Regions from separate parts of the Streptomyces sp. NPDC107550 genome, predicted to be linked through region 2. Evidence: riboswitches for the same ligand, from Rfam matches in the RefSeq annotation. Region 2 holds a riboswitch; the other holds the start of a gene.
The links. A riboswitch is a leader RNA that binds a small molecule or an ion and turns the genes downstream of it on or off. The one in region 2 is predicted to bind glycine.
Positions count from the first base shown of each region.

Region 1: it holds a riboswitch for glycine, as region 2 does, so the genes downstream of both, gcvP (aminomethyl-transferring glycine dehydrogenase) here and gcvT (glycine cleavage system aminomethyltransferase GcvT) in region 2, are expected to answer to the same signal.

Region 1 covers NZ_JBVKBC010000022.1:8,501-23,346, forward strand. Annotated here, with positions in the region: gene ACZ7LY_RS24820 (MerR family transcriptional regulator) at 1-297, shown strand, start outside; partial or broken gene ACZ7LY_RS24825 (DNA polymerase IV) at 344-1,438, shown strand; gene ACZ7LY_RS24830 (PRC-barrel domain-containing protein) at 2,234-2,614, opposite strand; glycine riboswitch at 2,729-2,824, shown strand; gene gcvP (aminomethyl-transferring glycine dehydrogenase) at 3,010-5,895, shown strand; gene ACZ7LY_RS24840 (DUF5999 family protein) at 6,128-6,328, opposite strand; gene ACZ7LY_RS24845 (hypothetical protein) at 6,747-7,328, opposite strand; gene ACZ7LY_RS24850 (glutamate-cysteine ligase family protein) at 7,857-9,377, shown strand; gene ACZ7LY_RS24855 (substrate-binding and VWA domain-containing protein) at 9,385-11,157, opposite strand; gene ACZ7LY_RS24860 (CPBP family intramembrane glutamic endopeptidase) at 11,347-12,147, shown strand; gene ACZ7LY_RS24865 (PhzF family phenazine biosynthesis protein) at 12,161-12,985, opposite strand; gene ACZ7LY_RS24870 (fibroblast growth factor) at 13,376-13,882, opposite strand; gene ACZ7LY_RS24875 (2OG-Fe(II) oxygenase) at 14,250-14,846, opposite strand, start outside.
Region 2 covers NZ_JBVKBC010000015.1:95,718-110,563, reverse strand. Annotated here, with positions in the region: gene ACZ7LY_RS20940 (amidohydrolase) at 1-1,113, opposite strand, end outside; gene ACZ7LY_RS20935 (purine-cytosine permease family protein) at 1,092-2,540, opposite strand; gene ACZ7LY_RS20930 (TetR/AcrR family transcriptional regulator) at 2,638-3,315, shown strand; gene ACZ7LY_RS20925 (L-serine ammonia-lyase) at 3,383-4,768, opposite strand; gene glyA (serine hydroxymethyltransferase) at 4,997-6,256, opposite strand; gene gcvH (glycine cleavage system protein GcvH) at 6,262-6,639, opposite strand; gene gcvT (glycine cleavage system aminomethyltransferase GcvT) at 6,727-7,842, opposite strand; glycine riboswitch at 7,909-8,010, opposite strand; glycine riboswitch at 8,011-8,110, opposite strand; gene ACZ7LY_RS20905 (AAA family ATPase) at 8,286-8,888, shown strand; partial or broken gene ACZ7LY_RS20900 (enhanced serine sensitivity protein SseB) at 9,227-9,982, shown strand; gene ACZ7LY_RS20895 (enhanced serine sensitivity protein SseB C-terminal domain-containing protein) at 10,097-10,936, shown strand; gene ACZ7LY_RS20890 (ABC transporter permease) at 11,315-12,319, shown strand; gene ACZ7LY_RS20885 (ABC transporter substrate-binding protein) at 12,430-14,202, shown strand; gene ACZ7LY_RS20880 (ABC transporter permease) at 14,350-14,846, shown strand, end outside.

The sequences.
Region 1 (14,846 bases), on a different contig from region 2:
TCCTTGCAGAACATCCGGACGGCCGTGCAGCATCTGCGCGAGCGCGGGTTCCGGGACCTGGAGCGGATGACGCTGATGAGCGATGGGGCCACGGTCTACGAGTGCACGTCGCCGGCCGAGGTCCACGATCTGCTCCAGGGCGGGCAGGGGATCTTCGGGATCGCCGTCGGAGTGGTGTGGCGGGACGTCGAGGCGGCCCTGTCGCAGTTGCACGGCGAGCGCGTCGACACCGGCGAGACGCTGGTCGGGCACAACCCCCAGGATGAGCTGGCCAGGCGGCGCAACCGGGCCGTGTGACGTGGCTGAGGTCCCGTTGTCAGTGGCGTAGGGCAGCATCGGACATGTGAGAACCGCGCCGACGATCCTGCATCTCGACATGGACGCCTTCTACGCCTCGGCGGAGCAGGCGTCCAAGCCGAGCCTGCGCGGGAAAGCGGTCGTCGTCGGCGGGCTCGGACCGCGCGGAGTGGTGGCCACGGCGTCGTACGAGGCGCGGGTGTTCGGGGTGCATTCGGCGATGCCGATGGGGCAGGCGCGACGGCTCGCTCCGAACGCGGCGTATCTGGTGCCGAGATTCCGGCTGTACAAGGCGGTCAGCGAGCAGGTCATGGGGCTGCTGCGGGAGCTGTCGCCGCTGGTGGAGCCGTTGAGCCTGGACGAGGCGTTCGTCGATCTGGAGGCCGGGGGCACCGCCTGGGACGAGGAGTCCGCGCGGGCGGTGGGGGTGCGGCTGCGGGAGGACATCCGGCGGGTGACCGGGCTGACCGGTTCGGTGGGGCTCGCCGCCTCCAAGATGCTCGCCAAGATCGCCTCGGAGGAGGCGAAGCCGGACGGGCTCTTTCTGATACCGCCGGGGACCGAGCGGGCGCTGCTCGGGCCGAAGTCCGTGCGGATCCTGCCGGGCGTGGGACCCGCGACCGGCGACCATCTGCGGCGGGCCGGCATCCTCACGGTCGCGGAGATCGCGGAGGCGGGCGAGGACGAGCTGGTGCGGCTGCTGGGCAAGGCGCACGGCAGTCACCTGTACGCGATGGCGCTGGCGCACGACGACCGGCCCGTGGTCGCCGAGCGCGACTCCAAGTCGGTGTCCGTCGAGGACACGTACGACGTCGACATCCACGACCGGGTGCGGGTGCGGGCCGAGGTGCAGCGGCTCGCCGACCGCTGCGTGGAGCGGCTCAGAGGAGCCGGGCGGTCGGGACGGACCGTAGTCCTGAAGGTGCGGCGGTACGACTTCTCGACGCTGACCCGTTCGGAGACCCTGCGCGGGCCTACCGACGACCCCGGGGTGGTGCGGGAGGCGGCGGCGCGGCTGCTGGAGTCCGTGGACACGACCGGGGGCGTCCGGCTGCTCGGCGTCGGCGTCAGCGGGCTCGCGGACTTTACCCAGGAGGACCTGTTCGCGCAGGCCGCGGCGGCGGCTGAGCGGGCCGAGGAGGCGACTGCCGGGGGCCCGGGGGCGGGGAGTACGGGTGGGGGTGCGGAGGGCTCAGAGGGGGTTGCGGGGGCCGTGGTGGGGGTGCTGGGGGATGCGGGGGACTCTGGCTCTGGTGGGGGTTATGGGGGCGGGATTGGTGTGCGTGGGGTGGTGGGTGCCGGGGATACGGGCGGGCCTAGTGCTGCCGGTGGTGCGGGTGGAGCTGGTGGAGCCGGTGGTGCGGGCGGAGCCAGCGGTGTCGGCAGTGCCGGTGGTGCGGGTGGGGCCGGCGGTGGCGGTGATGCCAGTGGTATCGGCGATGGCGGGGGCTCCGATGGGGCCGGTGTGTCGGGCGTGGCCGGTGTTGGGCCGGGCGTGCCGGGGGGCGCGGTGGCTCAGGCGGGGGCCGGGGCTGTCGTGGCGCCCGGCGCACAGGGCGCGTCGGGGGCTGAGCGGCGCTGGATGGCGGGCCATGACATCCGGCACGCGGAGTTCGGGCCCGGGTGGGTGCAGGGCAGCGGGCTCGGACGCGTGACGGTGCGGTTCGAGACGCCGTACTCACGGGTGCCGGGGCGGGTGCGGACCTTCGCCGTGGACGACCCGCTGCTGGAACCGGCGGAGCCGTTGCCGTTGGTGCCGGTCGAGCCGGAGGCCGGTGACGCGGCGGAGGAGGGCGCGGGCAGTGCCGGGGAGCCGGGGGCGAGGAAGGAGGCGGGGAGTCCGGGATGAGCGCAGGGGAGCGAGATGCCGTAGAGAAGCGGCCGGGCGGGAGTTCCGCCGAGCGGGGGAGCGGGCGTGGTTCCAGGGGCGGTCCGGTCAGCGGCGGGGGTCGTCCTCGGGGCGGGCGGTCCGGCCGAAGGTCAGGTCGTCCGGGGCCGGCGGCGCGGTGACGTCCAGTCCGTAGTGGTGGTAGAGCTGGAGTTCCTGCTCGGGGGAGAGGTGGCGGCCCACGCCGAAGTCCGGGGCGTCCTTGATCAGGGCGCGGTCGAAGGGGACGCGGAGGGTGCCGTCGACCAGTTCGCTCGGCTCCAGGGGCACGAAGGCGTCCCGGCTGAACAGACCCGTCCGTACGGCCGCCCATTCGGGGACTCCGGTGGCGTCGTCGAGGTACACCTCGTCGATCGTGCCGATCCGGGCCCCGGTGCGGTCGAAAGCCTTGCGGCCGATCAGATTGCGCGGATCGACATCGGTCTGCACGGTGCCTCCAACTGATCGCAACTCATGTGTAAACACTACGAAAGAGCACAATGAGGAAGGCGGCCACTCGAACCCCTCGGCCAAGTAGCCGCTGGTAGGCTGGCAGACGGCTGCTGACCCCGTGCGGGAGAGTCCCCGGACAGTCGTCGGGGGCGCCGAAGGAGCAAATCCTCCCCGGAATCTCTCAGGCACCCGTACCGCACGGACGAGGTCACTCTGGAAAGCAGGGCGGGGCGCACGTTTTCCGCTCTCACCGACGGTGAAAACCGGCATGCCCCGTGGGAGCGCGGGCCGGGCCGGTGAAGCTCTCAGGTTGAGATGACAGAGGGGGAGGCCGTCCGGGCACCCGCGCCGTGGTGCCCCTCGTAGGTCGCAATGACCAGGAGGCCCCCGTCATGACCGCCCATCGCATTCCGCTCTCCGAGTTGGAGCAGGGAATCCCCTTCGAGCAGCGCCACATCGGCCCGGACGACGCCGCGCAGGCCAAGATGCTCGCGCAGGTCGGCTACGGCTCGCTCGACGAGCTGACGGCCGCCGCGGTGCCGGACGTCATCAAGAGCGCCGAGGCGCTCGACCTGCCCGGCGCGCGGACCGAGGCCGAGGTCCTGGCCGAGCTGCGTTCGCTCGCCGACCGCAACCAGGTACTCGGCTCGATGATCGGCCTCGGCTACTACGGCACGTTCACCCCGCCGGTCATCCTGCGCAACGTCATGGAGAACCCGTCCTGGTACACGGCCTACACGCCGTACCAGCCGGAGATCTCGCAGGGCCGCCTGGAGGCGCTGCTCAACTTCCAGACCATGGTCGCCGAGCTGACCGGCCTGCCCACCTCCGGCGCCTCCCTGCTGGACGAGGGCACCGCCGCCGCCGAGGCCATGGCGCTGTCCCGGCGCATCGGCAAGGTCAAGAACGGCGTGTACGTCATCGACGCCGACGCCCTGCCCCAGACCATCGCCGTGATCCAGACCCGCGCCGAGCCGACCGGCGTCGAGATCGTCGTCGCCGACCTCAGCGCGGGCATCCCCGCCGAGGTCGCCGAGCGCGGTGTCGTCGGCGTCCTCGTGCAGTACCCCGGCGCCTCCGGTGCCGTGCGGGACATCAAGCCCGTCATCGACCAGGCGCACGAGATGGGCGCGATCGTCACCGTCGCCGCCGACCTGCTCGCCCTCACGCTGCTCACCTCGCCCGGCGAGCTGGGCGCGGACATCGCCGTCGGCACCACCCAGCGCTTCGGCGTGCCCATGGGCTTCGGCGGCCCGCACGCCGGCTACATGGCGGTCCGCGAGAAGTTCGCCCGCTCGCTGCCCGGCCGCCTGGTCGGCGTCTCCGTCGACGCCGACGGCAACAAGGCGTACCGGCTCGCGCTCCAGACCCGTGAGCAGCACATCCGCCGCGAGAAGGCCACCAGCAACATCTGCACCGCGCAGGTGCTGCTCGCCGTCATGGCCGGCATGTACGCCGTCTACCACGGGCCCGAGGGCCTGAAGACGATCGCCCGCCGCACCCACCGCTACGCGACCGTTCTCGCCGCCGGTCTCACCGCGGGCGGAGTCGAGGTCGTGCACGGCTCGTACTTCGACACCCTCACCGTGCGCGTGCCCGGCAAGGCCGCCGCTGTCGTGGACGCGGCCCGCGAGGGCGGGGTCAACCTGCGCCTGGTCGACGCCGACCACGTCTCCGTCGCCTGCGACGAGACGACGAACCGCGCGCAGCTCGCCGCCGTGTGGAGCGCGTTCGGAGTCGAGGCCGACATCGAGGCGCTGGACGCCGAGGCCGTCGACGCCCTTCCGGCCGGCCTGCTGCGCGAGGACGAGTACCTGGCGCACCCGGTGTTCCACCAGCACCGCTCCGAGACCGCGATGCTGCGCTACCTGCGCAAGCTCGCCGACCGCGACTACGCGCTCGACCGGGGCATGATCCCGCTCGGCTCCTGCACGATGAAGCTGAACGCGACGACCGAGATGGAGCCGGTGACCTGGCCCGAGTTCGGTCAGCTCCACCCGTTCGTGCCCGCCGAGCAGGCCGAGGGCTATCTGACGCTCATCCGCGAGCTGGAGGAACGTCTCGCCGAGGTCACCGGCTACGACAAGGTCTCCCTCCAGCCGAACGCCGGTTCGCAGGGCGAGCTGGCCGGGCTCCTCGCGGTCCGCGGCTACCACCGCGCCAACGGCGACGAGCAGCGCACCGTCTGCCTCATCCCGTCCTCCGCGCACGGCACCAACGCGGCGAGCGCTGTGATGGCCGGCATGAAGGTCGTCGTCGTCAAGACCGCCGACGACGGTGAGGTCGACATCGCGGACCTGCGCGCGAAGATCGAGCAGTACGCCGACGAGCTGGCCGTACTCATGATCACGTACCCCTCGACGCACGGTGTGTTCGAGGAGCACGTCGCCGACATCTGCGCCGCGGTGCACGACGCGGGCGGCCAGGTCTACGTGGACGGCGCGAACCTGAACGCGCTGGTGGGTCTCGCCAAGCCGGGCCGCTTCGGCGGGGACGTCTCGCACCTCAACCTGCACAAGACGTTCTGCATCCCGCACGGCGGCGGCGGCCCGGGCGTCGGTCCGGTCGGTGTGCGCGCGCACCTCGCGCCGTACCTGCCCAACCACCCGTTGCAGCCGGCCGCCGGTCCCGAGACGGGCGTCGGCCCGATCTCGGCGGCGCCGTGGGGTTCCGCGGGCATCCTGCCGATCTCCTGGGCGTACGTGCGTCTCATGGGCGGCGAGGGGCTGAAGCGGGCGACGCAGGTCGCGGTGCTCTCCGCGAACTACATCGCCAAGCGCCTGGAGCCGCACTTCCCCGTGCTGTACACCGGGCCCGGCGGGCTCGTCGCGCACGAGTGCATCATCGACCTGCGGCCGATCAGCAAGGCGACCGGGGTCAGCGTCGACGACATCGCCAAGCGGCTCATCGACTACGGTTTCCACGCGCCGACCATGTCGTTCCCCGTGGCCGGGACGCTGATGATCGAGCCGACGGAGAGCGAGGACATCGTCGAGCTGGACCGGTTCTGCGACGCGATGATCGCTATCCGCGGGGAGATCGAGAAGGTCGCGTCCGGGGTCTGGCCCGCGGAGGACAACCCGCTGCGGAATGCTCCGCACACGGCCGGGATGCTCGGCGGGGAGTGGGAGCACGCCTACTCGCGGGGCGAGGGGGTCTTCCCTGCGGGGGTGTCTGTGGCCGACAAGTACTGGCCACCGGTTCGTCGGATCGATCAGGCGTTCGGGGATCGGAACCTTGTTTGTTCTTGTCCGCCGTTGGATGCGTACGAGGGGTAGTTGGCGGGTTTTAAGGTGCGGGTCTCTCTTCGGAGGGGCCCGTGTCCTTTTTTGGGGGTGCCCCCCGGGGGTGGGGGTTCGTGCGGGTGCGTTGGGGCTGAGCGCGCAGTTCCTCGCGCCCCTATCGGGGCTTGCCCCCTGGGGATTCGGGGTTCGTGCGGGTGCGTTGGGGCTGAGCGCGCAGTTCCCCGCGCCCCTGTCGGGGCGCTTGTCCTCTCGGGGTTTGCAGGCGTCAGGCTGCTGTTACTACTCGGGAGAGGGGGCGGTGGGGGGCGATGATCGTTCCGTTGGGCAGCAGTTCGCCGGTGTCCTCGAAGAGGAGGACGCCGTTGCACAGCAGGCTCCAGCCCTGCTCCGGGTGGTGAGCCACGGGGAGCGCGGCCTCGCGGTCCGCGGAGTCGGCTGAGGGGCACGAAGGCTGGTGCTGGCACATGGAGGGGATCTTTCGCTGCGAAGTGATCTCGATGACGTCGGCTTGGCCGTGGTGCTTGACGGTGCTCGTGGCGCTCGTGGTGCTCGTCGGGTGTGTGGTGGTCGTCGTGTGCGTCGTGTTCTGCTTGCCGCGGCTTGAAGGCTCGTTCATGGCCGCCCCCCGATTCATTCGGTCGGAACCCAGTGTTGCCCCGCGGGAGTCGTTCCGCAGGTATTTCGTAGCAGCGGTCCTCACTGGAGCTAGACGCATCACTCTTGCGGGCGGTTCAGGTCAACTGCACGGCCTCTTCGGATGGTTCGGGGTGGCCCGTGCGGGCTAGTCCTCCCGGGTGCGCGCGGCGCGGGCGCGGGCAGGGCTGTGCCCCGCGACCGGACGGCGGGCGGCGCGGGGCACAGGGCGGGTGGTGCTTCCGGTCGCGTCAGGCGATGAGGGTCGCCGGCGGCGGGGTGAGGCGGTGGGTCAGGACCGGCAGCAGGTCCGCCACGCGGTGCGGGCGGTACGCGGCGATGCCGGGCGGCGCGGGAGCGAGCGGGACGAGGATGTCGTCGGCGGCCGGCCGGCCCTCGCCGGCGTCCGCCGCGGGGTCGCCGTGCAGCCACAGGGTGAGCATGTACAGCTCCGGCACCGACAGCAGGCGCGGCTGGTAGGTCTTCGGCAGGGCCTCCGCCTGGCGCAGCGCGCGCTCGGTGGAGGTGACGTAGGGACCCTCGAAGAAGTGCGAGAACGCCCAGCCGTCCGCGGTGAGCAGGGTGTCGGCGGCGGCCAGGGAGCGGTCGTCGCAGCGGATCAGGAACCGCCAGCCGCTGAGCCGCGCGCGGGCCTGGCCTGTGGCGTCGGTGATGCGGTCCAGGACGTGGACCGGCAGCGGGAGTTCGGGGCGGGCGGAGGCCGCGGAGCGCAGCGACGGGGTGCGTGCCTCGCGGACGGCGGTGGGGGAACCGAGGGCCGTGAGGACACTGCGCAGGGCGGGCGCGGGAGCCGGCGGGACATGCAGGGGCATGGTGGGTCGCCTCTCGTGTGGACAGGCACGTGGAACGGGGCGGTGCGGAGCGAGCGGACGGCGCTGTCTGCTGCGGGTGCGCATAGGTGCGCGAGGAAAGTGCGCGGGGCAGAGGGGGCGGGGGCCTCGGCCGCGGGCGCCGACACTCTGTCTCGTCCGCGGAGTTTATACGACGTATGTTCCATCCGTGTTTCCGGATGGGCGCCGGATACACCTGGCAAGGCGTTCTTCGGCCGTCGTGGCAGCGGTGATTTGTGGGTTTGCTTCCTATTTACCGGGGAACCCACTCGGGTGACCTCGGCCTTTCCACCGGGCCGGTCGGCCGATTCCGATCGGCGTTTTTCACCAGGCTTCCGGCCGGTGAATCTGCGGCGGGCCGCATGCCTAAGGAATGTGCCGCGGGGTAACTGCTGGGAGCGTACTGCTCCGCGGGCCCGCGCGGGGCGTTATCGATCACATCGCCTGGGCATCATCCACCGTGACACGCGGCCGGATCAGCGGGCTGCCCACGCGAGGAAGGACGCTTCCATGGGGGAGAAGGTCGATGCGGGCGCCTTTGATCTGGGCGACCGGCGGCGCTACCGCCACAAGCTCGACGAGTGCCTGACGGGGCTCGGGAGGCTGCTGGAGGAGAAGCGGTTCGACCGGGCTAAGAATCTCATGGGGCTGGAGATCGAGCTGAATCTCTGCGGCCCCGACGGCACCCCGAGAATGATGAATGCGGAAGTTCTGGAGCGCATCGCGAGCCGGGATTTCCAGACCGAACTCGCCATGTTCAACCTTGAAGTGAACATTGCCCCGCACCGGCTGGGCGGCCGCGTTCTCGACCAGCTCGCCGAGGAGTTGCGCACCGGTCTCGGCTATGCGCACCGCAAGGCCAACGAGGTCGACGCGGGAATCGTGATGATCGGAATTCTGCCCACGCTCGGCGCGGACGATCTCGTCTCCGCGAACCTCTCCGCTGTCGATCGGTACACGTTGCTCAACGACCAGATCGTCGCCGCGCGCGGCGAGGACTTCCAGCTCGACATCGACGGCGTCGAGCGGCTGACCTGCACGTCTTCCTCCATCGCGCCCGAAGCGGCCTGTACGTCCGTGCAGTTGCACCTTCAGGTCACCCCCGCCCGGTTCGCCGATGTGTGGAACGCGGCGCAGGCCGTCGCCGGCGTACAGATAGCGCTCGGCGCCAACTCGCCGTTCCTGTTCGGGCGTGAGCTGTGGCGTGAGTCGCGGCCCCCGCTGTTCCAGCAGTCCACGGACACGCGTGCGCCGGAGATCGCCGCGCAGGGCGTGCGTCCGCGCACCTGGTTCGGGGAGCGGTGGATCGATTCGGCGTACGACCTCTTCGAGGAGAACCTGCGCTACTTCCCGCCGCTGCTGCCCATCGTCGACGACGAGAGCCCGCTGAAGGTCCTGGACGCGGGCGGTGTGCCGAGCCTCGCCGAACTCGTGCTGCACAACGGCACGGTCTACCGCTGGAACCGGCCCGTGTACGGGATCGCCGACGGGGTCCCGCACCTGCGTGTGGAGAACCGGGTGCTGCCCGCCGGTCCCACCGTCATCGACGTCATCGCCAACACGGCCTTCTACTACGGCGTCGTACGGGCGCTGGCCGAGGACTCCCGGCCCGTGTGGTCGCGGCTCTCCTTCGACGCGGCGTCCCGCAACTTCGACGCCGCGTGCCGGTACGGGATCGACGCGCGCCTGGAGTGGCCGCGCCGGGGCCGGTTCGGCGGCACGGAACAGGTGCCGGCGGTCGCCCTCGTACGGGACGAGCTGCTGCCGCTGGCCGCCGCCGGGCTCGACGCGTGGGGAGTCGAGCCCGCCGACCGCGACCTGTACCTCGGCGTCATCGAGGAGCGCTGCCGGCTGCGGGTGAACGGCGCGTCCTGGCAGGCCGCCACCTATCACCGGGCCAGGGAGAGCGGGCTCGCCCGGGACGCGGCGCTCGCGGCGACGACCCGCAGGTACTGCGAGCTGAGTCATGTCGGCGAGCCCGTGCACCAGTGGCCCGTGGGGCTGCCCGAACCGGCCGTGCCGCTCGGCTGACCGGCGGTCAGGAGCTCTTGGCGCCCGCCTCGATGATGGCCTTCAGGATGACCTCCTGGATGTCGGCCGGGTCGGTGACCTGGTGGCCGGAGCCGCCGGTGGCCGCCGCGAGCTGCTCGATCTCGTCCTTGTCGGTGTCCGGGCCCACCGCGATGGCGATGATCGGCACCGGGTGCTCCGCGTCGGAGAGGTCTTCGAGCTGGGAGACGAGACTGCTGCGGGAGATCGAGCCCGGGTCCTCGTTGACGCCGTCGGTGACGACGACTAGCGCGTTGAACTTGCCGTCGCGGTAGGAGGAGACGGCCTCCCGGTAGGCGGCGAGGGTCGTGTCGTACAGGCCCGTCGCGCCGCCGGGCACCGGCTGGAGCGAGCTGAACGCGGCGGACAGGCGGTCGCGCTGGGTGCCGGCGCCCTTGCGGTCGCCGAGACGCTCGGTCGGCACGAGCTTCTTGTAGTCGCGGTCGCCGTCCAAGTGTGTGGCGAACTCCCACAGCCCGATCTCGTCCTCGGGCGTGAACGTCGACAGGGCCGCCAGCATCGACGCCTTGGTGACCTCCATACGGGACTCCCCACGCCCCGGCACCGGGTTCGCCATCGACGCCGACGCGTCCACCACCGTGGAGATACGGGCGCTCTGCACGGTGATCGTCCACATGCCGAGGGTCTCCTCGACCTGCTCCTGGCTGGGCGGCGCGGCCGTCGGTTCCGCGTACGGCTGCGGGGAGCGGGCGCCCGCCTGCTCGGCGACGGCCCCGGGCGAGGCGTCGCCGTCCGTACGGAAGCCGTGCTCGCGCAGGATCGAACGGCCCTCGGGCGCGCCGAGCAGCGTCATGAAGCGGACGGCGGCCCGGCTCTGCGCGGTCGACAGGCGCGACTCGTCGACCAGGGAGAGCGGGTAGTCGAGCTGCGGGGAGCCGTCCTTCGGGTAGAAGAGGTCGAGCGCGCCGCCGTCCTCCGCGTCCTCGTTGTGCGTGAACGCGGCCTGCTCGGACAGGACCAGCGCCTGGTTGCGGCGCGGATTGCCCTGCTCGGTGCCGGAGGAGTCGCGGGCCACGGTGTCCAGGAGCTGGCCGTCCGTGTCCGAGGTGCGCTGCGAGAGGACCTTCGCCATGGCCGCCGCCTGGGTGCCCTGCTTGTCGCCGGAGTCCTTCGCGGCGGACGCCAGCTTCGTCAGCGCCAGCAGGCCGGTCGCGCTGCGGGACGGGTCGGCGGCGCCCAGGCGCAGCTTGTCGTCCTGCGTGGCGGCGCCGGTCAGCTCCGTCCAGGAGTACGTCTTGCGGGGCCAGCCGAACTGCTTCGCGGCCGCGGGCACCATGCCGACGCCGATGGGGGAGGAGGCGATGTTGCCCGCCGCCTTGACCTTGGTGGCCTTGGAGTTCTGCGCGACGCGCTGGAGCCACAGGTTCGAGTCCGGCACCCACACCTGGTAGTCGGGCGTGCTCGTGCCGGTGCGCAACGACTCCGCGACCTTGTAGGAGTCGCGGGCCGTGACCGTCACGTCGAGGCAGCGGCCGTCCGTCGTGAGCTGCTCCTTCCTGGAGTGGTCGGCGGCGTCGGCCAGCGCGGGCGCCACGTCGGGGGAGGCGACCACGCCGATGCGCACCGGGTCGCCGCAGCCGCTGCCGAGGCCGAGGAGGTCGCCGCGGACCGCGAGGGCCGTACCGGCGGCGACGACGAGCACGAGGGCCGTCGCGATGGCCACCGTCCGCCCCCGCGACCGGGGTCGTGGGTCGGCCTCGGCCGTCCCGTACCCGTCGGGCATGCTGCTGTGACGTCCCATGGCGGTGGTGCCCCTCCCTGAGCCATAAAGGCAGTTGCGATATAAGCGGTGAAGCAAGAGAGGGCTGCGGTGCGGCAGTCTGCGGCGCCCGTCCCCCTCGGCCTGTCGCGCGCGATCTTCGTACCTGCATTCGAGACCCTAGCGGGGCGGCGTGAGGGATGCGGCGCGATTACTGAACTGGAGTCAACTGTGCAGGTGGAGACGGGGTCCGTGGCCGGATCTTTTCCCGAAGAGCGGTCCTCGCGGCGGATTCTGCGGGACGAGACGGTGCTCGTCCTGGCGCTTTCGCTCGGTGCGAGCGGAGTATCCGCCCTGATCAGCTTTGTCGGGTCGGTCACCAAACCGGGCGGTCTCAAGGACCAGGCCGCCACCCTCAACGCCTCGGCGGCGCCGGGGCGTCCGTGGCTGGATCTCGCGTGGCAATTGTTCGGGATCGCCAGCGCGCTCGTGCCCGTGGCGCTCGTCGCGCACTTCCTGCTGCGGGAGGGCGGAAGCCTGCGCACGATCGGCTTCGACCGCGCCCGGCCGTGGTCCGACACCGGGCGCGGGGCGCTGGTGGCCGCGTGCATCGGCAGCACCGGCATCGCCTTCTACCTCGCCGCGCGCGGCCTCGGCTTCAACCTCACCGTCGTGCCCGAGGCGCTGCCCGACGTGTGGTGGAAGTTCCCGGTGCTGATCCTCTCCGCCGCGCAGAACGCGGTGCTGGAGGAGGTCATCGTCGTCGGCTATCTGCTGCGCAGGCTCGGCCAGTTGGGCTGGTCGCCGGGGACGGCGCTCGTCGCGTCGTCCGTGCTGCGCGGCTCGTACCACCTCTACCAGGGCATCGGCGGTTTCTTCGGCAACCTGGTGATGGGCGTCGTCTTCGTCTTCCTCTACCGGCGCTGGGGGCGCGTCGGCCCGCTCGTCGTCGCGCACACCCTGCTCGACATCGGCGCGTTCGTCGGATACGCCCTGCTCGCCGGGAAGGTGGGCTGGCTGCCGACCCCCTGAACGCGCGGCGCCCTCACACCGCAAGCTCCCCGTCGAGCACGGTGACCGCGTCGCCGGTGAGCAGGGTGCGGGCGCCGCGCAGGCCGACGCGGACGAGGCCGGTGCGGGCTGACGCCTGGAGGCCGGTGAGATCGGCGCGGCCCAGACGCGGGCCCCAGAAGGGGGCGAGCGCGGTGTGGGCGCTGCCCGTCACGGGGTCCTCGTCGATGCCGACCCGGGGGAAGAAGCACCGCGAGACGAAGTCGTACCCGCGCGCCGGGTCCGCCGCGCGCGCCGTGGCGATGATCCCCCGCTCGGACAGGGCGGCCAGCGCCCGCAGGTCCGGCGCGAGCCCCCGTACGGTCTGCTCGTCCGCCAGTTCGACCAGCAGGTCGCCGATGGCCTCCCCGGTGTCGTACGCGCACAGCGGCGCGGCCCCGAGCACCTGCACGAGCCCCTGCGGTGCGGGTTCCTCGGTGAGCGGCGCGGTCGGAAAGTCCAGGGTGATCGCGCGGCCCGGCCCCGGCTCCGCGACGAGCAGCCCGCCGCGCGTCGAGAACCGTACGGGGCCATCGGCGGCGCCCGTCGTGCGCAGGACGTGGGCGGTGGCCAGCGTCGCGTGGCCGCACATGTCGACTTCCGTCGTCGGCGTGAACCAGCGCAGCTCCCAGTCCGCGTCGCCGCCCGGCGGAAGGGGGCGGGCGAACGCGGTCTCGGCGTGGTTCATCTCGGCGGCGACGCTTTGGAGCCAGGAGTCGTCCGGGAAGGCGTCGGTGGGGTAGGCGTCGAGGAGCAGTACGCCGGCCGGGTTGCCGGCGAAGGGGCGGTCGGTGAAGGCGTCTACGACACGGATACGCATGCCGGAACGGTAGGGGCCGGGCCGGCGCCCGCGCCAAGGCCAATCCGGGGTGACTGGCCTTGGCGCGGGCGCGGGCGTCGGTGGTCCGCGCGGCTCAGGGTGCTTTGTTCGTCCGGTGAGGTCGAAGAGGTGTACGTCGTCGATCTGTTGGTCGCGGTCCCGCCCGACGCCTCTACCTGACCTTGGCCGGGTCGAGGAGATCCGGGCCGTAGAGGTTCGGGGCGTGGAGGTCTGGGGCGTGGAGGTCTGGGGCGTGGAGAAAAGCGCCTTCTCCGCTTGGTGTTGCGTCGGCGGAGAAGGCGCCTTTGTCTTTTCTGCTGCCCGGGGTGCCAATTCCCTTTCCGGCTGGGTGTGTTGCTCCGGTGAGGGGAGTTCCGGGCTTTTGGGTGGTCAGGCCTTGTCGAGGTAGAACTTCTCGTGCTCGCCGCCGTTGGCGTTGATCTGACAGTTGACCGTTCCGCCGGGGCCCGTCGCGGTGGTGACGCCGCTGCCCGTCACCATCCTGAGGAAGATGTTCGGAAAGGCCGCCGACTCGAAGGAGAACGAGCCGTCGGACTGGGCCCGCAGCCGGTACTTCTCATAAGGCCCGCAACCGAACTGACAGTTCACCGTGCCGCCGCCGGCCATGGTGGTGGGGACGCCGGTGCCGTCCATCCTGAGGTACACGTTCGGGAACGCCGCCGATTCGAAGGCGTACGTCCCGTCCGACTGCGGCCGGACCTTGAACGACGTCCAGGACCCGGGGCCGTACTGACAGTTCACCTTCCCCGCGCCCGGGTCGGTCGCGGTCGTGACCCCGGTGCCGTCCATGCGCAGGCAGATGTTCGGGAAGAACGTGGACTGGATCGTGACGGGTGCGTCGCCCAGCTTCGCCAGGTCGGCTGCCGATAACGGCATGATGGCCTCTTCCTTCGCGTAGGGAGGTGCGGGAAACGAGCGGGATCCGGTGCCGGTGACCGTGAAGTCGCGGCGCGGGAACCCGGGCAGGGGAAAGCCGTGACGGTGCCTGGTGATACGGCTTCATGAGTGACCGCTTATACGGAACTCATGGAAAAGCGGAATCCTCGTGAGGATGCCGCTCATACCCCCCTGATTTCCTGCTCTCTTGCAGGACCCGGCATCACTGTATGGACGGCTTTACAGACTGTCCACACTCCCGCTGCGACGAATTTTCCGCCCGGGCGGAAATCGGCCAGGTGGGAAGCCGGTGGGAGAATTGTGCTGGGAAAGACCGGTGGGGCTGCCGGCGACAGCGGGGATTCGTTCAGGGCATCCCGGCGGTGCCGGTGGGGCGGGGGGCCTCGGTGGGGTGCGGGGCACGGTCGAGGGGGTTCGGGGCGCAGAGCCAGCCGTTGACGGCGAAGCGGCTGTCCTCGTACCGCTTGCTCGGGCAGACGACCGGGCGGACCTCGTGCCAGGCGGTCGGAAGGAAGAAGACGATGCTGTCGTGTTCCGGCTCCCAGTCCCGCCAGGTCTGCTCCTGCCAGCGCCCGGCCGGCTCGGAGTACAGCGGCAGCGCCGCGTCGAACATCCGCAGCGCGCCGCCGGTGAAGGGGCGGGGTGTGCGGTGCAGGTAGTAGACGAAGGTCAGCAGGCGGCGGGGCGCGTACTCGCGGCTGGTGTCCTGGTGGGACCGGTAGAAGTCGCCGTCGTTGTGCACGTTGAGGCTGTAGTCGGGCTCGGTGTGGCGGCAGGAGACGCCGAGGGTGTGCTCGACGGCCGGGAGTACGTCGGCGATGGCCGCGAGGAGTTCGGGCGCGGCGAAGTCGGGGCGGGAGCGGGAGCTGCGGACCTCGGGGGCCAGCTCCTCGTCGCCGATCAGGGAGGGGTGGAGGGAGCCGCCGGGGGAGGTCAGCGCGCG
Region 2 (14,846 bases):
CGACTCGATGTGCTCGATGCGGTGCGGGGCGCTGCTCCCGGCCGGCGGCCCGACCTCCTCCAGGACGTCGAGGGCGTACCGCACGGCCTGGTCGCCGATGGCGTGCGTCGCCGTAGGGATGCCGCGCTCGCTGAAGAACCGTACGGCCGCGCGGTACGCGTCGAGGTCGTGCCAGAGAGGGGCGCGGTTCTCGCCGAGGCAGTCGGGGTGCTCGAACCAGGCCGTGCCGTTGTCGGCGGTGCCGTCGAGCATGAACTTGGCGCCCTCGACGTGCCAGCGCCGCCCGCGCAGCCCCTGCTGACCTGCGACCGTCTGCCAGACGTCGGGGGAGGAGTCGGCGGGCACGAGCGGCGAGCACCGCACCCGCAGCGGCAGTTCGCCGTGCGCCTCGATGTGGCGGTAGACGTCCTCGGAGGGCTCGGTGAAGTCGAGGGCGTGCAGCCCGGTCAGACCGCTCGCGGCGAGCTGTTCGAGCTGGTCGAGGACGTACCCGGCGCTGGTGGCGAGCGGCAGCTCGGGGTAGTGGGCGAAGACGAGGTCCATGGCCTGGAGTTCGAGGACGTACCCGGTGGGCCGCCCGTCCGGTCCTGTGACGACGGAGGAGGCGTCGGAGAAGGTCTCGCGCCCGGTGAGCCCGGCGAGTTCGACGGCCCGGGGGCTGATGACGAGGGCGTGGGCGTCCTGCGTCATGAGGGAGACGGGCACCCCGGGGAACCGCTCCCCGAGGACCGCGCCGGACGGCTCCCCGTCGAAGACGTTGACGTCGAGGTCGTACCCGGTGATCCAGTCGCCGCCGGAGCCCGGGACCGCATCGGCGACCCGTGCCAGGACGGCGTCCAGGGTCCCCGCGCCGGACAGGTCCACGCCCCGCCCGATCTCGATCGAGCCCCACACGGGGTGGGCGTGGGTGTCGACGAGCCCGGGCAGGACGGTCGCGCCGGGGAAGTCGTGGACGCGGGTGCCGGGCCCACGCAGGGCGGCGATCTCGGCGGCGGTGCCGACGGCGACGATCCGCCCGTCGGTGACGGCGAGCGCGTCGGCGGCCGGGGCGCCCGGCGCGTCCGGCTCCAGCGTCTGGACGCGGCGGGCCGTCAGGATGACGTCGGCGTGCACAGGGTCCTGCCTTCTTCCGTGGGGGTGGGGGCGACGGGCTCGACGGTGCGCAGGGCGCGGGCGAGCCCCCAGTAGACGAGGGCGGCGACGAGCATCCCGGCGGGGATCGCGAGGTCCAGGCCGCCCAGGGCGGTGGCGATCGGGCCGACCCAGAACGTGGTGCTCACCCACAGCAGCGAGACGACCCCGCCGGCGACGAGCGCCGCGATGCCCGGCCAGTGCACCCCGCCCCGGTACCAGAACGCGCCGCCGCGCTCCTGGCGTAGCAGTTCGGCGCCCCGGTAGCGGTTGCGGCGCAGGGCGAGGTCGGTGACGGCGACGGCCATCGCCGGGCCGGTGATCACGACGACGAGCTGGAGCATCGTGTTGACGCTGGTCAGGAAGTCGAAGACGAGGATCGCGTAGAGGGTCATGGCGGTGCCGAGCGCGCCGATGACGAGGACGGCGGGGATACGGGCGAGCTTCACGCCGACCGACTGGATGGACAGGCTCGCGCTGTAGGCGGTCATGCCGTTGTTGGCGACCGTGTTGAAGACGACCGCGATGACGAAGACGGGCACGAACCAGCCGGGGAGCACCGACTCCAGGGCCGTCTGCGGGTCGGCCATGTCGAGGGTGGTCGCGGCGAGCGCGCCGATGGTGGTGAACACGACGCTCGGCAGATACGCGCCGAACGCGGTCCACCCGGCGATGGCCTTGAGGGAGCTGGAGCGCGGCAGATAGCGGGCGAGGTCCGGGCTGTTGCTGTACGACAGGGCGGTCGAGCCGATGATGGTGAACCCGGTGCCGAGGGCGGCGGCGAGGGCCGTGCCGTGCAGCGGGGCGTCCGGTACGTAGGAGAAGTCCGCGGAGCCGAGCACGTACCCCGTGACCACGACGAAGACGACGGTCAGCAGGATGCTCAGCGCCGCGTACAGGCGCACGATGGTCGCGTAGCCGTAGATCGCCACGAGCAGGGTGATCGCGGCGATGACGCAGATGACGACGGCGTCGAGGCCGGGGGACTCGGGCAGCCCCCACTCCTTGGCGAGTCCGATGCCGGCGACGGAGGCGGCGGACCAGTTCAGCGCCAGGTAGGCGGAGGCGATGAGCCAGCCGGTGACCACGAGGACGATCTTGTTGCCGAGTACGCCGTAGAAGGCGCGGGAGATGACCGAGCCGCTGGTGCCGGCGGCCGGGCCGCTCGCGGCGACGACGCCGGTGGCGATCCACAGCAGGTTCCCGGCGAGGATCACGCCGACGGCCTGCGGCAGCGAGAGCCCCATCAGCACGAGGGAGGCGCCGACGGCGAAGCTCAGATAGCTGACGTTCGGGGCCGCCCAGACGGCGAACAACTGGCGGGGGTGGCCGATGCGCTCCTCGTCCAGGACGAGGTCGATGCCCCTCGTCTCTGGCTGACCTGGGCGTTCGGTCGGTGGTGTGCTCATGGGTGGCCTCTCGGACTGCGGCGGCGCTGCCGCACGTACCGGTTATTGGTTGAGTGCCCAATAATCTGTTGGTCGCCCATCCAATAGGCTGCGCACCATGACGTCAAGACCTGTCGGGGAAGCGACGCGGGAGCGGCCGCGGCGTGTACGCAAGCCGCCCGGCGAGCGGCGCGCGGAGATCGTGCGGACGGCGGCGGGGATCGCGCTCGCGGAGGGTCTGGAGCTGATCACGCTGCGTCGCGTCGCCGACGACCTCGGGGTACGCCCCGGACTCATCGGCCACTACTTCCCGGCGGCCGACGATCTGGTCGCGGAGGCGTTCACGTACGCGGCCGAACGGGAGCGGGCCGCGCTACTGCCGCCCGCGGAAGGGGAGTTGGCGCCGCTGGACCGGCTCGCGCTGTTCCTCGTCCGGCTCACCGGAGGCGCCCACACCGACCTCAGCCGGCTCTGGCTCAACGCCCGCCACCTCAGCCGCTTCAAGCAGCCGCTACGGGAGGCGGTCGCCGCCCAAGAGGCGGTGACGCGAGGGGAGTTGGTGGCGCTCGTCGAGGCCGGGGACTTCCGCGCCGGGGGCGGGGCGCTGCGCGCCGCGCTGCACATCCTGGTCGCCGTCGACGGCATGGGCACCTACGCCAACGCGGACCCCGACGCACCCGACAGCGACCTGTCCGACCTGGACCTGTCGGCCCTCGTCCTCGAAACGGCGGAGCACCAACTGGGCCTGACCCGCGGCACGCTGAGGACCCGGGCCCACGCCCACGGAGTGAACTGACCGAGCCCGGCCGAACCTTCCCGGCGCCCGGGAACCCGCCGTACGGGCCCCCGCGCCGGGGAGGCGGTCAGCACTCGATGATGTTCACCGCGAGGCCGCCGCGCGCGGTCTCCTTGTACTTGACGGACATGTCCGCGCCCGTCTCCTTCATCGTCTTGATGACCTTGTCGAGGGAGACCTTGTGGGAGCCGTCGCCGCGCATCGCCATCTTCGCGGCGGTGACGGCCTTGACCGCCGCCATGCCGTTGCGCTCGATGCAGGGGATCTGCACGAGGCCGCCGACCGGGTCGCAGGTCAGGCCGAGGTTGTGCTCCATGCCGATCTCGGCCGCGTTCTCCACCTGCTCGGGGGAGCCGCCGAGGACCTCCGCGAGCGCGCCCGCCGCCATCGAGCAGGCCGAGCCGACCTCGCCCTGGCAGCCGACCTCGGCGCCCGAGATCGACGCGTTCTCCTTGAACAGCATGCCGATCGCGCCCGCCGCCAGCAGGAAGCGGACGACGCCCTCCTCGTCGGCGCCCGGCACGAAGTTCACGTAGTAGTGCAGGACCGCCGGGATGATGCCGGCCGCGCCGTTCGTCGGCGCGGTCACGACCCGGCCGCCCGCCGCGTTCTCCTCGTTGACGGCCATCGCGTACAGGGTGATCCACTCCATGGCGAGCGCCAGCGGATCGCCCTCGGCGCGCAGCTTGCGGGCCGAGCCCGCCGCGCGCCGGCGCACCTTCAGGCCGCCGGGCAGGATGCCCTCACGGGACATGCCGCGCGAGACGCACGCCTGCATGACCCGCCAGATGTCGAGCAGGCCCGAGCGGATCTCGTCCTCGGTGCGCCACGCCTTCTCGTTCTCCAGCATCAGCGCGGGGATCGACAGGCCCGTCTCCCGCGTGAGCCGCAGCAGTTCCTCGCCGGACCGGAAGGGGTACTTGAGGACCGTGTCGTCGGGGACGATCGGGTTCTCGCCCTCCGCGCCCTCCTGGGCGATCACGGTCTCGTCCACGACGAAGCCGCCGCCCACCGAGTAGTACGTCTTGGTCAGCAGCTCGGCGCCGTCCCCGTCGTACGCCCACAGCGTCATGCCGTTGGCGTGGTACGGGAGCGCCTTGCGGCGGTGCAGGACGAGGTCGTCGTCGTAGGAGAAGGCGATCTCGTGGGCGCCGAGCAGGCTCAGGCGGCCCGCCTCGCGGATCGCCTCGACGCGCTCGTCGGCGTGCTCCACGTCGACCGTGCGGGGCGACTCGCCCTCCAGGCCGAGCAGGACCGCCTTGGGCGTGCCGTGCCCGTGCCCGGTCGCGCCCAGCGAGCCGTACAGCTCGGCGCGGACCGAGGCGGTGTGGGCCAGCAGGCCCTCGTTCTTGAGGCGGCGGGCGAACATGCGCGCCGCCCGCATGGGGCCGACCGTGTGGGAGCTGGACGGGCCGATGCCGATCGAGAACAGGTCGAAGACCGAGATGGCCACGGTGAGAACTCCAATGATGGTGGTAGACGCCGTTGTCTGCCGGGTGGTGCGGAACGAGCGGATGAAACGGTTTTTCGGGGACGGATCCGCGAGCCGGACCCGCCGGGGTGCGCCGGGAGGTACCGGGGTGCGCCCGGAAGCGGTCGGGGCACCGCGCCCCGGACACGGTCCCGCCGTGTCCAGTGTGCGCGGTGCCCCGCACGTCCGTACGTACGAAAGCGTACGAAGTTACGAAAGGCCGGGGTACAGCGGGTGCTTCGCCGCGAGGGCGCTCACCCGGTCCTTGAGGGCCTGCGCGTCGTACGAGGGCTTGAGCGCCTCGGCGATCACGTCCGCGACCTCGCGGAAGTCCTCGGCGCCGAATCCGCGCGTGGCGAGCGCCGGCGTGCCGATGCGCAGCCCGGAGGTGACCATCGGCGGGCGCGGGTCGTTCGGGACGGCGTTGCGGTTGACCGTGATGCCGACCTCGTGGAGGCGGTCCTCGGCCTGCTGCCCGTCCAGCTCGCTGTCGCGCAGGTCCACGAGGACCAGGTGCACGTCGGTGCCGCCCGACAGCACGTTCACCCCGTGCTCGCGCGCGTCCTGCGAGGTCAGACGCTCGGCGAGGATGCGGGCACCCTCGATCGTGCGCTCCTGGCGCTCCTTGAACTCCTCGCTCGCCGCGACCTTGAACGAGACCGCCTTCGCCGCGATGACGTGCTCCAGCGGGCCGCCCTGGAAGCCGGGGAAGACCGAGGAGTTCAGCTTCTTGGCGAAGTCCTTCTTGGCGAGGATGATGCCGCCGCGCGGACCGCCCAGCGTCTTGTGCGTGGTCGACGTCACGACGTCCGCGTACGGCACCGGGTTCGGGTGCAGACCGGCCGCGACCAGGCCCGCGAAGTGCGCCATGTCGACCCACAGGTACGCCTCGACCTCGTCGGCGATCCGGCGGAACTCGGCGAAGTCGAGCTGGCGCGGGTACGCCGACCAGCCCGCGATGATCACCTTCGGGCGGTGCTCCTTGGCGAGCCGCTCGACCTCGGCCATGTCGACGAGGCCGGCCTCGTCCACGTGGTACGCGACCACGTCGAACTGCTTGCCGGAGAAGTTCAGGCGCATGCCGTGCGTGAGGTGACCGCCGTGCGCGAGGTCCAGGCCGAGGATCGTGTCGCCGGGCTTGGCGAGCGCGAACAGGGCGGCCTGGTTGGCGGAGGCGCCCGAGTGGGGCTGCACGTTGGCGTACTCGGCGCCGAACAGCTCCTTGACCCGGTCGATGGCGATCTGCTCGGTGACGTCGACGTGCTCGCAGCCGCCGTAGTAGCGGCGGCCGGGGTAGCCCTCCGCGTACTTGTTCGTCAGGACCGATCCTTGCGCCTCCATGACGGCGACCGGGGCGAAGTTCTCCGACGCGATCATCTCCAGCGTCGACTGCTGGCGGTGCAGCTCGGCGTCGACGGCGCGCGCGACCTCGGGGTCGAGCGCGTGCAGGGACTCGTTCAGTACGGACATCTCGGTCAGCTCCCGGAGAACGCGGTGTACTCGTCGGCGGAGAGCAGGTCCTTCGGCTCCTCGCTCAGCCGGACCTTGAACAGCCAGCCGCCCTCGAAGGGGGCCGAGTTCACGAGGGCCGGGTCCTCGACGACGTCCTGGTTGGTCTCGGTGACCTCACCGGAGACGGGGGAGTACAGGTCGGAGACCGACTTCGTCGACTCCAGCTCGCCGCAGGTCACGCCCGCGGTCACCGTCTCTCCGACCTCGGGGAGCTGGGCGAACACGATGTCACCGAGCGCGTTCGCCGCGTGCTCCGTGATGCCGACCGTGGCGACGCCGTCCTCGACGGCCGACAGCCACTCGTGCTCCTTGCTGTAGCGAAGCTGCTGGGGGTTGCTCATGATGCGAATTCTCCTGTACGCGGGGCGGTGCTGGTGACAGAGGGGTCGGGCGCCTGCGGCGGGCTGCCTCCGGCGCCGGGGGCGGGGCTACTTCTGGCGCTTGTAGAACGGCAGCGCGACGACCTCGTACGGCTCGTGCGTACCGCGGATGTCGACGCCGACGCCCGCCGTGCCCGGCTCGGCGTGCGAGGCGTCCACGTACGCCATGGCGATCGGCTTGCCCAGCGTGGGGGAGGGGGCGCCGGAGGTGACCTCGCCGACGACCTGGCCGTCCGCGACCACCCGCATACCCGCGCGCGGCACCCGGCGGCCCTCGGCGATCAGGCCGACGAGCTTGCGGGGCGGGGCGCTCTCGGCGCGCGCGGCGGCGGCCTTGAGGGCGTCGTGGCCGACGAAGTCGTCGCCGTGCGAGGTCTTCTCGAACTTCACGACCCGGCCGAGCCCGGCGTCGAACGGCGTGAGGTCCGTCGTCAGCTCGTGCCCGTACAGCGGCATGCCCGCCTCAAGGCGCAGCGTGTCGCGGCAGGACAGGCCGCAGGGGACGAGGCCGAGCCCGGCGCCGGCCTCGGTCAGCGCCTGCCACAGCTTCTCGGCGTCGGCGGGGGCGACGAACAGCTCGAAGCCGTCCTCGCCGGTGTAGCCGGTGCGCGCGATGAGCGCCTCGACGCCGGCGACGGTGCCCGGCAGGCCCGCGTAGTACTTCAGGCCGTCGAGGTCCGCGTCGGTGACCGACTTGAGGATGGACGGCGAGTTCGGGCCCTGGACGGCGAGCAGTGCGTACGCGTCGCGGTCGTCGCGGACCTCGGCGTCGAAGCCGGCGGCGCGCTCGGTGAGGGCGTCGAGGACGACCTGCGCGTTGCCCGCGTTGGCGACGACCATGTACGTGGTCTCGGCGAGGCGGTAGACGATGAGGTCGTCGAGGATGCCGCCGTCCTCGCGGCAGATCATCGTGTAGCGGGCGCGGCCCGCGCCGACCGAGCCGATGTTGCCGACGAGCGCGTGGTTGAGCAGGTCCACGGCCTGGGGGCCGCTGACGGTGATCTCGCCCATGTGCGACAGGTCGAAGAGGCCGGCCGCGGTGCGCACGGCGTTGTGCTCGTCGCGCTCGCTGCCGTAGCGCAGCGGCATGTCCCAGCCGGCGAAGTCGGTCATGGTGGCGCCGAGCGAACGATGCAGGGCGTCCAAGGCGGTGGTGCGGGTCATAACAGGTGCTCCCGGGCATGACGGCGATGGCGAGGGTCCCCGTGAAAGGGCCTCCACGAAGGAGGTTCCTCCCCATCTGTCATCGGAACCTGAGAGGTTCGCCCCGAGGGGCTTGCACCTTGGGTGGAACCGCCGAACGGCAGGGGGCGGTCCGCTTTTCAGATGTGCCTCGCCCGCGCGGTACGGGGCCTGAGAGATTCAAGGGAGGGACTTGCTCCTTCGGCGCCCGGCCGTCCTTGGACGTCCGGAACTCTCCCGCGCGGATTCAAGCGGCCGGTATGCAGTTTGCGGGCACATCATTGCATGCCTGTCCGGCGGGCAGACCCCTTGTACCGCATTACCTTCTCTTTACACTTGGCGGGCAGGAGAAGGGTGACCCGAGGGGGAGGGCGATCACGGTGCACAAGTCAGTCGCAGCGGTCTGCGGGGCGGCGCTCACGGGGATGCGGGTGCCGCGGCAGCGGACGGTACGGGACCTGCGCGGGCGGCGCGGGCGCACGCCCCGCCGGATCGGGTTCGCCGAGGGGGACGTGGTCGTCCTGTCGGGGCTGCCCGGCAGCGGCAAGTCCACGCTGATGCGCCGGGCGGTGCCCGCGGGCCCGGTGCTGCTCGTCGACTCCCAGGACACCCGCGACCGCTGGGCCGCCCGGCTGCCGCGGTTCTTGCCGTACGCGCTCTACCGGCCGCTGGTCCGCGTCGCGCACTACAGCGCCCTGCGCCGGGCGATCCGTTCCGGCGCGAGCGTCGTCGTCCACGACTGCGGCACCCAGGCGTGGGTGCGCCGCTGGGTCAGCCGCACCGCGCGGCGCCGGGGCGTCGCCGTCCACCTCGTACTGCTCGACGTCCCCGCCGGCCAGGCGCTGCACGGCCAGCGCGAGCGCGGGCGGGCGGTCTCGCGGTACGCGTTCGCCCGGCACCGCAGGGCCGTCGGCGCGCTGGTCACCGCCACGGAGCGCGGGGAACTGCCCGAGGGGATCGCGTCGGCGGTGCTCCTGGACCGGGCGGCGACCGACGCGCTCAGCGGCATCACGTTCACGCTGACATGAGCGGCCTCGCGGGCGGGGTCGGCGGTACCCGGGCCGGGGCGCGCGGCCACCCGTTATCGTCGGCGCCTATGGAACACCCGGCTACGGAACACGCGGCGACGACACCCCCGGCACACCCGGGCCACCAGGCATATCCGGCGCATCAGTCACCCCTGGACCCTCAGGCACATCCGGCCCACCCGGACCCTCAGGCGTACCCGGATCACCAGGCGTACGCGGATCACCAGCCGTACCCCGAGCACCAGCCGTACCCGGACCACCAGGCGTACCCCGACCACGGGAGTGCTCCCGCGCCCGAGCCGGCGGCCGCGCACGCCCCTCCGCCCGCGCCCGCGCACGCCCACGCGCACCCGCACCCCGCGCAGGGCTGGCCGGCCAACGAGATGGAAGAAGTGCTCGCCGCAGCCCTCGGACAGCCGGGCGCGGGCGGCCGCATCGTCGAGGCGCTCGGCCGCAGCCATCTGTGGATACCCCTGCCCAAGGGCGGCAGCACCGCCAGCCGCGACCTGGACCTGCCCACGCTGGAGATCGACGGGCAGGCGTACGTCCCCGCCTTCACCTCCGAGCAGCAGTTCATGCAGGTCACCGGCGGCCGGATGGACTGCACGGTCGCCCCCGCCGTCGACTTCGCGCGCGGACTGCCCGCCCAGGTCGGCCTCGCCCTCAACCCCGACGGCACGGTCGGCGTCCCGCTGCCCCCGCCCGCCGTCGCCGCGCTGGCCCGCACCGGGCACTCCCCGCTCGACGGCCCCGCGACCGGCGGCCGTGTCCTGCTCTCCGAGCCGGACTGGCAGATCGACCCCGTGGACCTCCTCACCGCCGTCCGCGAGGAGTTCGAGGCCGTCGGCACCGTCCTCACCGCCCGCCGCTGCCTCGCCGTCGTCGAGGACGCCGAGCCGTCGCTGTTCATCGGCGTGGAACTCGTCCCGTCCGACGGCGCGGTCGGCGACATCCCGCTCGACGCGCTGGGCCGCGCGCTCGGCCGGGCGCCCGTCGCCTGGCCCGTGAACCTGGTGTTCCTCGACGTCACACAGGACCCGGTCGCGGACTGGCTGCGCTCCCACGTCCGGCCCTTCTACGTACGGCAAGCGTGACGGCGTGCGTCAAGTCGCTGTCGACGACGCCGCTTAAGCTGGTTTCATGACCTGACCGGTCGGCGCGAGGCCCCGGTCACGCGGGACACGGACGTATCGAAGGGGCGGTTACGGGTGAGTGCGTCGGGCGCGTCCGCGGCCAGTGGGGCCTCCCCCGGCCGGGCGGAGTCGAGACCTTGGGGCAAGGTCGAGCACATGCTGCGCCAGGTCGCCCCCGGGCGCTACGACGCGTACGAGGAACTGCTCCAGGCCCTCGCCGACCCCGCGTCCGGCCAGGTGTGGATGCTGCTGTGGCACGGCCAGGCCGGCTCGCCCGACGCTCAGTACGGGAACATGGAGGTCGACGGCTTCTCGTACGCCCCCTGCGTCACCTCCGCCCAGGAGCTGTCCGCGTCCGGCTGGTCCCGCGCCTACGAGGTGGTCGGCGGCGTCGACGCGGCCCGCACCCTCTACCCCGACCACTACGGGCTCTGGCTCAACCCGCACGCCCCCGGCGGCGGCGTCGGCATCCCCTGGCTCGACCTGCGGCGCATCGCGGGCGGCCTCGACCGGCAGCCCGCGGGCCCGCTCCGGCTGACCGAGCCGACCATCGAGATCCCGCAGTTCTACGCCCTCCTCACGCAGAACGCGCACCGCACGAGCGCCGTCCGCTCGCTGCGCCGCGCCTGGGTGCAGCCCGCGCTCGGCGCGCCCTACCTCGCCATCGGCCTCGACGTGTACGACACGTCCCCGGCGTCCGTGGACGCGGTCCGGGCGATGATGCAGCAGTCCGTCCCGGCCGTGCCCGAGGGGCTGCCGGTCTCCACCGTCGCCATGTCCGACGCGCACGACCCGGTGGCGATGTGGCTGCGGGCCCACGCCCGCCCGTTCTACGACCGCGACGCCCACGCGGCCCCCGCCGCCGGCGCACCCGGCGGCTACGGCTACCCGCCGCCGTACGGCGGGGCGTACTGAGCCTTTCCGCCGCTTTTCCGCTACCTTCCGCCGCCTTCCGCGCTCCGAACTCCCGCCGCGCGCGGACGATTTCGGGAACAGGACGGTTGGACAGGAGAACCGCACCTGTGGGCCCTATGTCCGACCTGGCGCCGATTGGGCCCCAACTGCCCACTGTCCGCACGCCGTTCACGGCCGTCCGGATAACGGAACCCCCCAGACAGCATCACGTTTAGGCATCCATTCCCCGCCGGGTCTGGCTACAGCTCATACCCAGGTTGAAGACTCCCGCACCAAGGGGCTTCGCCTCTGTGTACGACGAGTTCGACGGACTGAACCACGCCGCTACAGCGGCAAGTGCGGGCCGGTCACCGCCGGTTGAGAGGGGTCCTTGCCACGATGACGGCACCATTGCACGACACGACCGCGGAAGCGGAGCCGACCGCGCCGGTCGACGCCGCCGCGAGCGACGCGGGTCGCAAGGTCGAGGGGCGGTCCCTGAAGCAGATCGCCTGGAACCGTCTCAAGCGGGACAAGGTCGCCCTGGGCGGTGGCATCGTTGTCGTACTCCTCATCCTCGTCGCGGTCTTCGCGCCGCTGATCGTGGGCCTGCTCGGCCACCCGCCGAACGACTTCCACCAGGACAAGCTGGACCCGCTGACGAACATGCCCCAGGGCGCGCTCGGCGGCGTCAGCGGCGACTTCCTCTTCGGCCTCGAACCGAACAAGGGCCGCGACGTGTTCAGCCGCATCGTCTACGGCGCCCGCATCTCGCTGCTCGTCGCGTTCCTCGCGGCGATCGTCGCCGTCGCCCTCGGCACGCTGTTCGGCATCATCGCCGGCTACTTCGGCGGCTGGGTCGACGCGCTGATCAGCCGCGTCATGGACCTGCTCCTGTCGTTCCCGCAGCTCCTGTTCATCATCTCCCTGGTCTCGGTCCTCCCCGACGACCTGCTGGGCCTCACCGGCAGCGGGGTGCGCATCGCCGTCCTCGTCATGGTCATCGGCTTCTTCGGCTGGCCCTACATCGGCCGCATCGTCCGCGGCCAGACGCTCTCCCTGCGCGAGCGCGAGTACGTGGAGGCGGCCCGCTCCCTGGGCGGCGGCTCCCGGCACATCCTCTTCCGCGAGCTGCTGCCGAACCTCGTCGCCCCCATCACCGTCTACACGACGCTGATGATCCCGACGAACATCCTCACGGAGGCGGCCCTCAGCTTCCTCGGTGCCGGTGTCCGGCCGCCCACCGCGTCCTGGGGCGGCATGCTCCGCGACGCGCTCGAGACGTACGAGCACGACCCGATGTTCATGGTCTTCCCCGGCGTCACGATCTTCGTCACCGTCCTGGCGTTCAACCTCTTCGGGGACGGGCTGCGTGACGCGCTCGACCCGAAGGGTTCCCGGTGACCGATCCAACAGGCTTGCCCAGTAAGCCCCCTGCCGCACCGTCAGGTGGCCCCAACTCCCTGGTTCTTCGGCGCTTCGCCCAGGACCGCGATCTCGGAGGTTACGAGAAAATGTCCACAGGTACCTCGAAACGACGGCTCGCCGCCGGCGCGGCCCTCGTTGTCGCGGCGCTGGTGTCGACCACGGCGTGCGGCGGCGGCAACGGCGACGACTCCAAGGGGTCGTCGAAGGGCGCGGGCTACGACGCCGCGTACAACAAGGTCGCCAACCCTTCGACGAAGAAGGGAGGCACGCTGAAGATGGTCGGCAAGCAGGACCTCGACTCCGCCGACCCGCAGCGCGCCTACTACGGCATGACGTGGGACTTCATGCGCTTCTACACCCGTCAGCTCGTGACGTACGCGCCCAAGCCGGGCAAGGCGTCCACCGAGCTGGTCGGTGACCTCGCCGAGGCCCCCGCCAAGATCACCGACGGCGGCAAGACCTACACGTACAAGCTGCGCGACGGCATCACGTGGGAGGACGGCTCCCCGATCACCGCGCAGGACGTCAAGTACGGCATCGAGCGCGGCTGGGCCACCGACACCATCACCGGCGGCCCGCAGTACATCAAGCAGAACCTCGACCCCAAGAGCGAGTACAAGGGCCCCTACAAGGACAAGTCCAAGGACAAGCTCGGCCTGAAGGCGATCGACACGCCCGACGCCAAGACGGTGATCTTCCACCTGCCGAAGCCCAACGGTGACTTCGAGCAGTTCCTCGCCATGCCGACCGGCTCCGCGGTCAAGCGCGAGAAGGACACCGGCGCCAAGTACACCCAGCACCCCTTCTCCGCGGGCCCGTACAAGTTCCAGTCGTACAAGGCCGGCAAGAAGATCGTCCTCGTGCGCAACGACAAGTGGCAGAAGTCCTCGGACCCGGTCCGCGCCGCGCTGCCCGACAAGATCGACGTGACGATCTCCGCCAACCTGGAGGAGAACGACAAGCGTCTGATGGAAGGCGACTACGACGTCGACCTGAACGGCACGGGCATGACCCAGTCGGGTCGCGTCACCGCCGTCCAGGACCACAAGAACAGCGTCGACAACATGCGCACCGCCTTCGTGCGCTACGTCGCCCTGATCCACACCGCGAAGCCGTTCGACAACGTCCACTGCCGCAAGGCCGTGTTCTACGGCACGGACTTCGCCGGTCTCCAGCAGACCCGCGGCGGCAAGCTGGCCGGCGGCGACATCGCCAACTCCACGCTGCCCGTCTCCATCAAGGGCCACAGCGACTACGACCCGTACGGCGTCCTCGCCCGCAAGGGCAAGCCGGACGTCGCCAAGGCCAAGGACGAGCTGAAGCAGTGCGGCAAGCCCGGCGGCTTCTCCACGAAGATCACCGCCCGTAACAACAACCCGGGCGAGGTCGACACCGCCGAGGCGCTCCAGGAGCAGCTCGGCAAGGTCGGCATCAAGCTGGAGGTCGACGCCCTCGACGGCGCCGAGACCTCCGCGATCACCGGTTCCCCGAAGGTCGTCAAGGCTCGCGGCTACGGCATGACCATGAGCGGCTGGGGCCCGGACTTCCCGTCCGGCCAGGGCTTCGGCCAGCCGCTGTGGGACAGCCGCTTCCTCGCCTCCACGGGTAACTACAACGAGTCCCAGATCAAGGACAAGAAGATCGACGGCCTCTTCGACAAGGCCATCGCGGAGACCGACCCCGACAAGGCCGGCAAGATCTACGAGGAGCTGGACCACCGCATCCTCGACCAGGCCGACTGGATGCCCTTCATCTACGAGAAGAACATCACCTGGCGTGGCCCGCGTCTGACCAACGTCTACATGTCCGACGCGTACAGCGGTCGCTACGACTACGCCTCGCTCGGCGTCGTCAAGTAACACCCCCAGCCGGGCGGCGGACCGCGTCCGCCGCCCGGCCCCGCTCCGCTCCGCCGCCGAAACCCGCCAGTCCGAAGGGCAGGTGATGGCCCCGGGCGGCGACCACGACCCTCACGAGGGGCCGGGTCCGCCGCCGGGCCGCGCACAGTGCTTGCTTATCTCATCCGGCGCCTGTTCGCCGTAGTCATCATGGTGCTCGTCGTCCTGCTCGCGACCTTCACCATCTTCTTCATGCTGCCCAAATGGGCGGGTCAGGACATCGCCGTCCTCTTCGCCGGCAAGGCCACGGGAGCCGAGCAGCTCGCGGGCATCCGGATCAAACTCGGTCTGGACGACCCCGTACTGGTCCAGTTCTGGGACTTCATCAAGGGCATCCCGATGGGGCGCGACTACGTCAACGGCAACGACGTGACGCACTGCGCCGCCCCCTGCTTCGGGTACTCCTTCCGCACGGAGGAGCCCGTGTGGAACACCCTGAAGGACGCCCTGCCCGTCACCGGCGCCCTCGCCGCCGGCGCCTGCGTCCTGTGGCTCGCCGCCGGCGTCGCCACCGGTGTGCTCTCCGCCCTCAAGCGCGGCACCCTGTGGGACCGCGCCGCGATGTCGACCGCCCTCGGCGGCGTCTCGCTCCCCGTCTTCTTCAC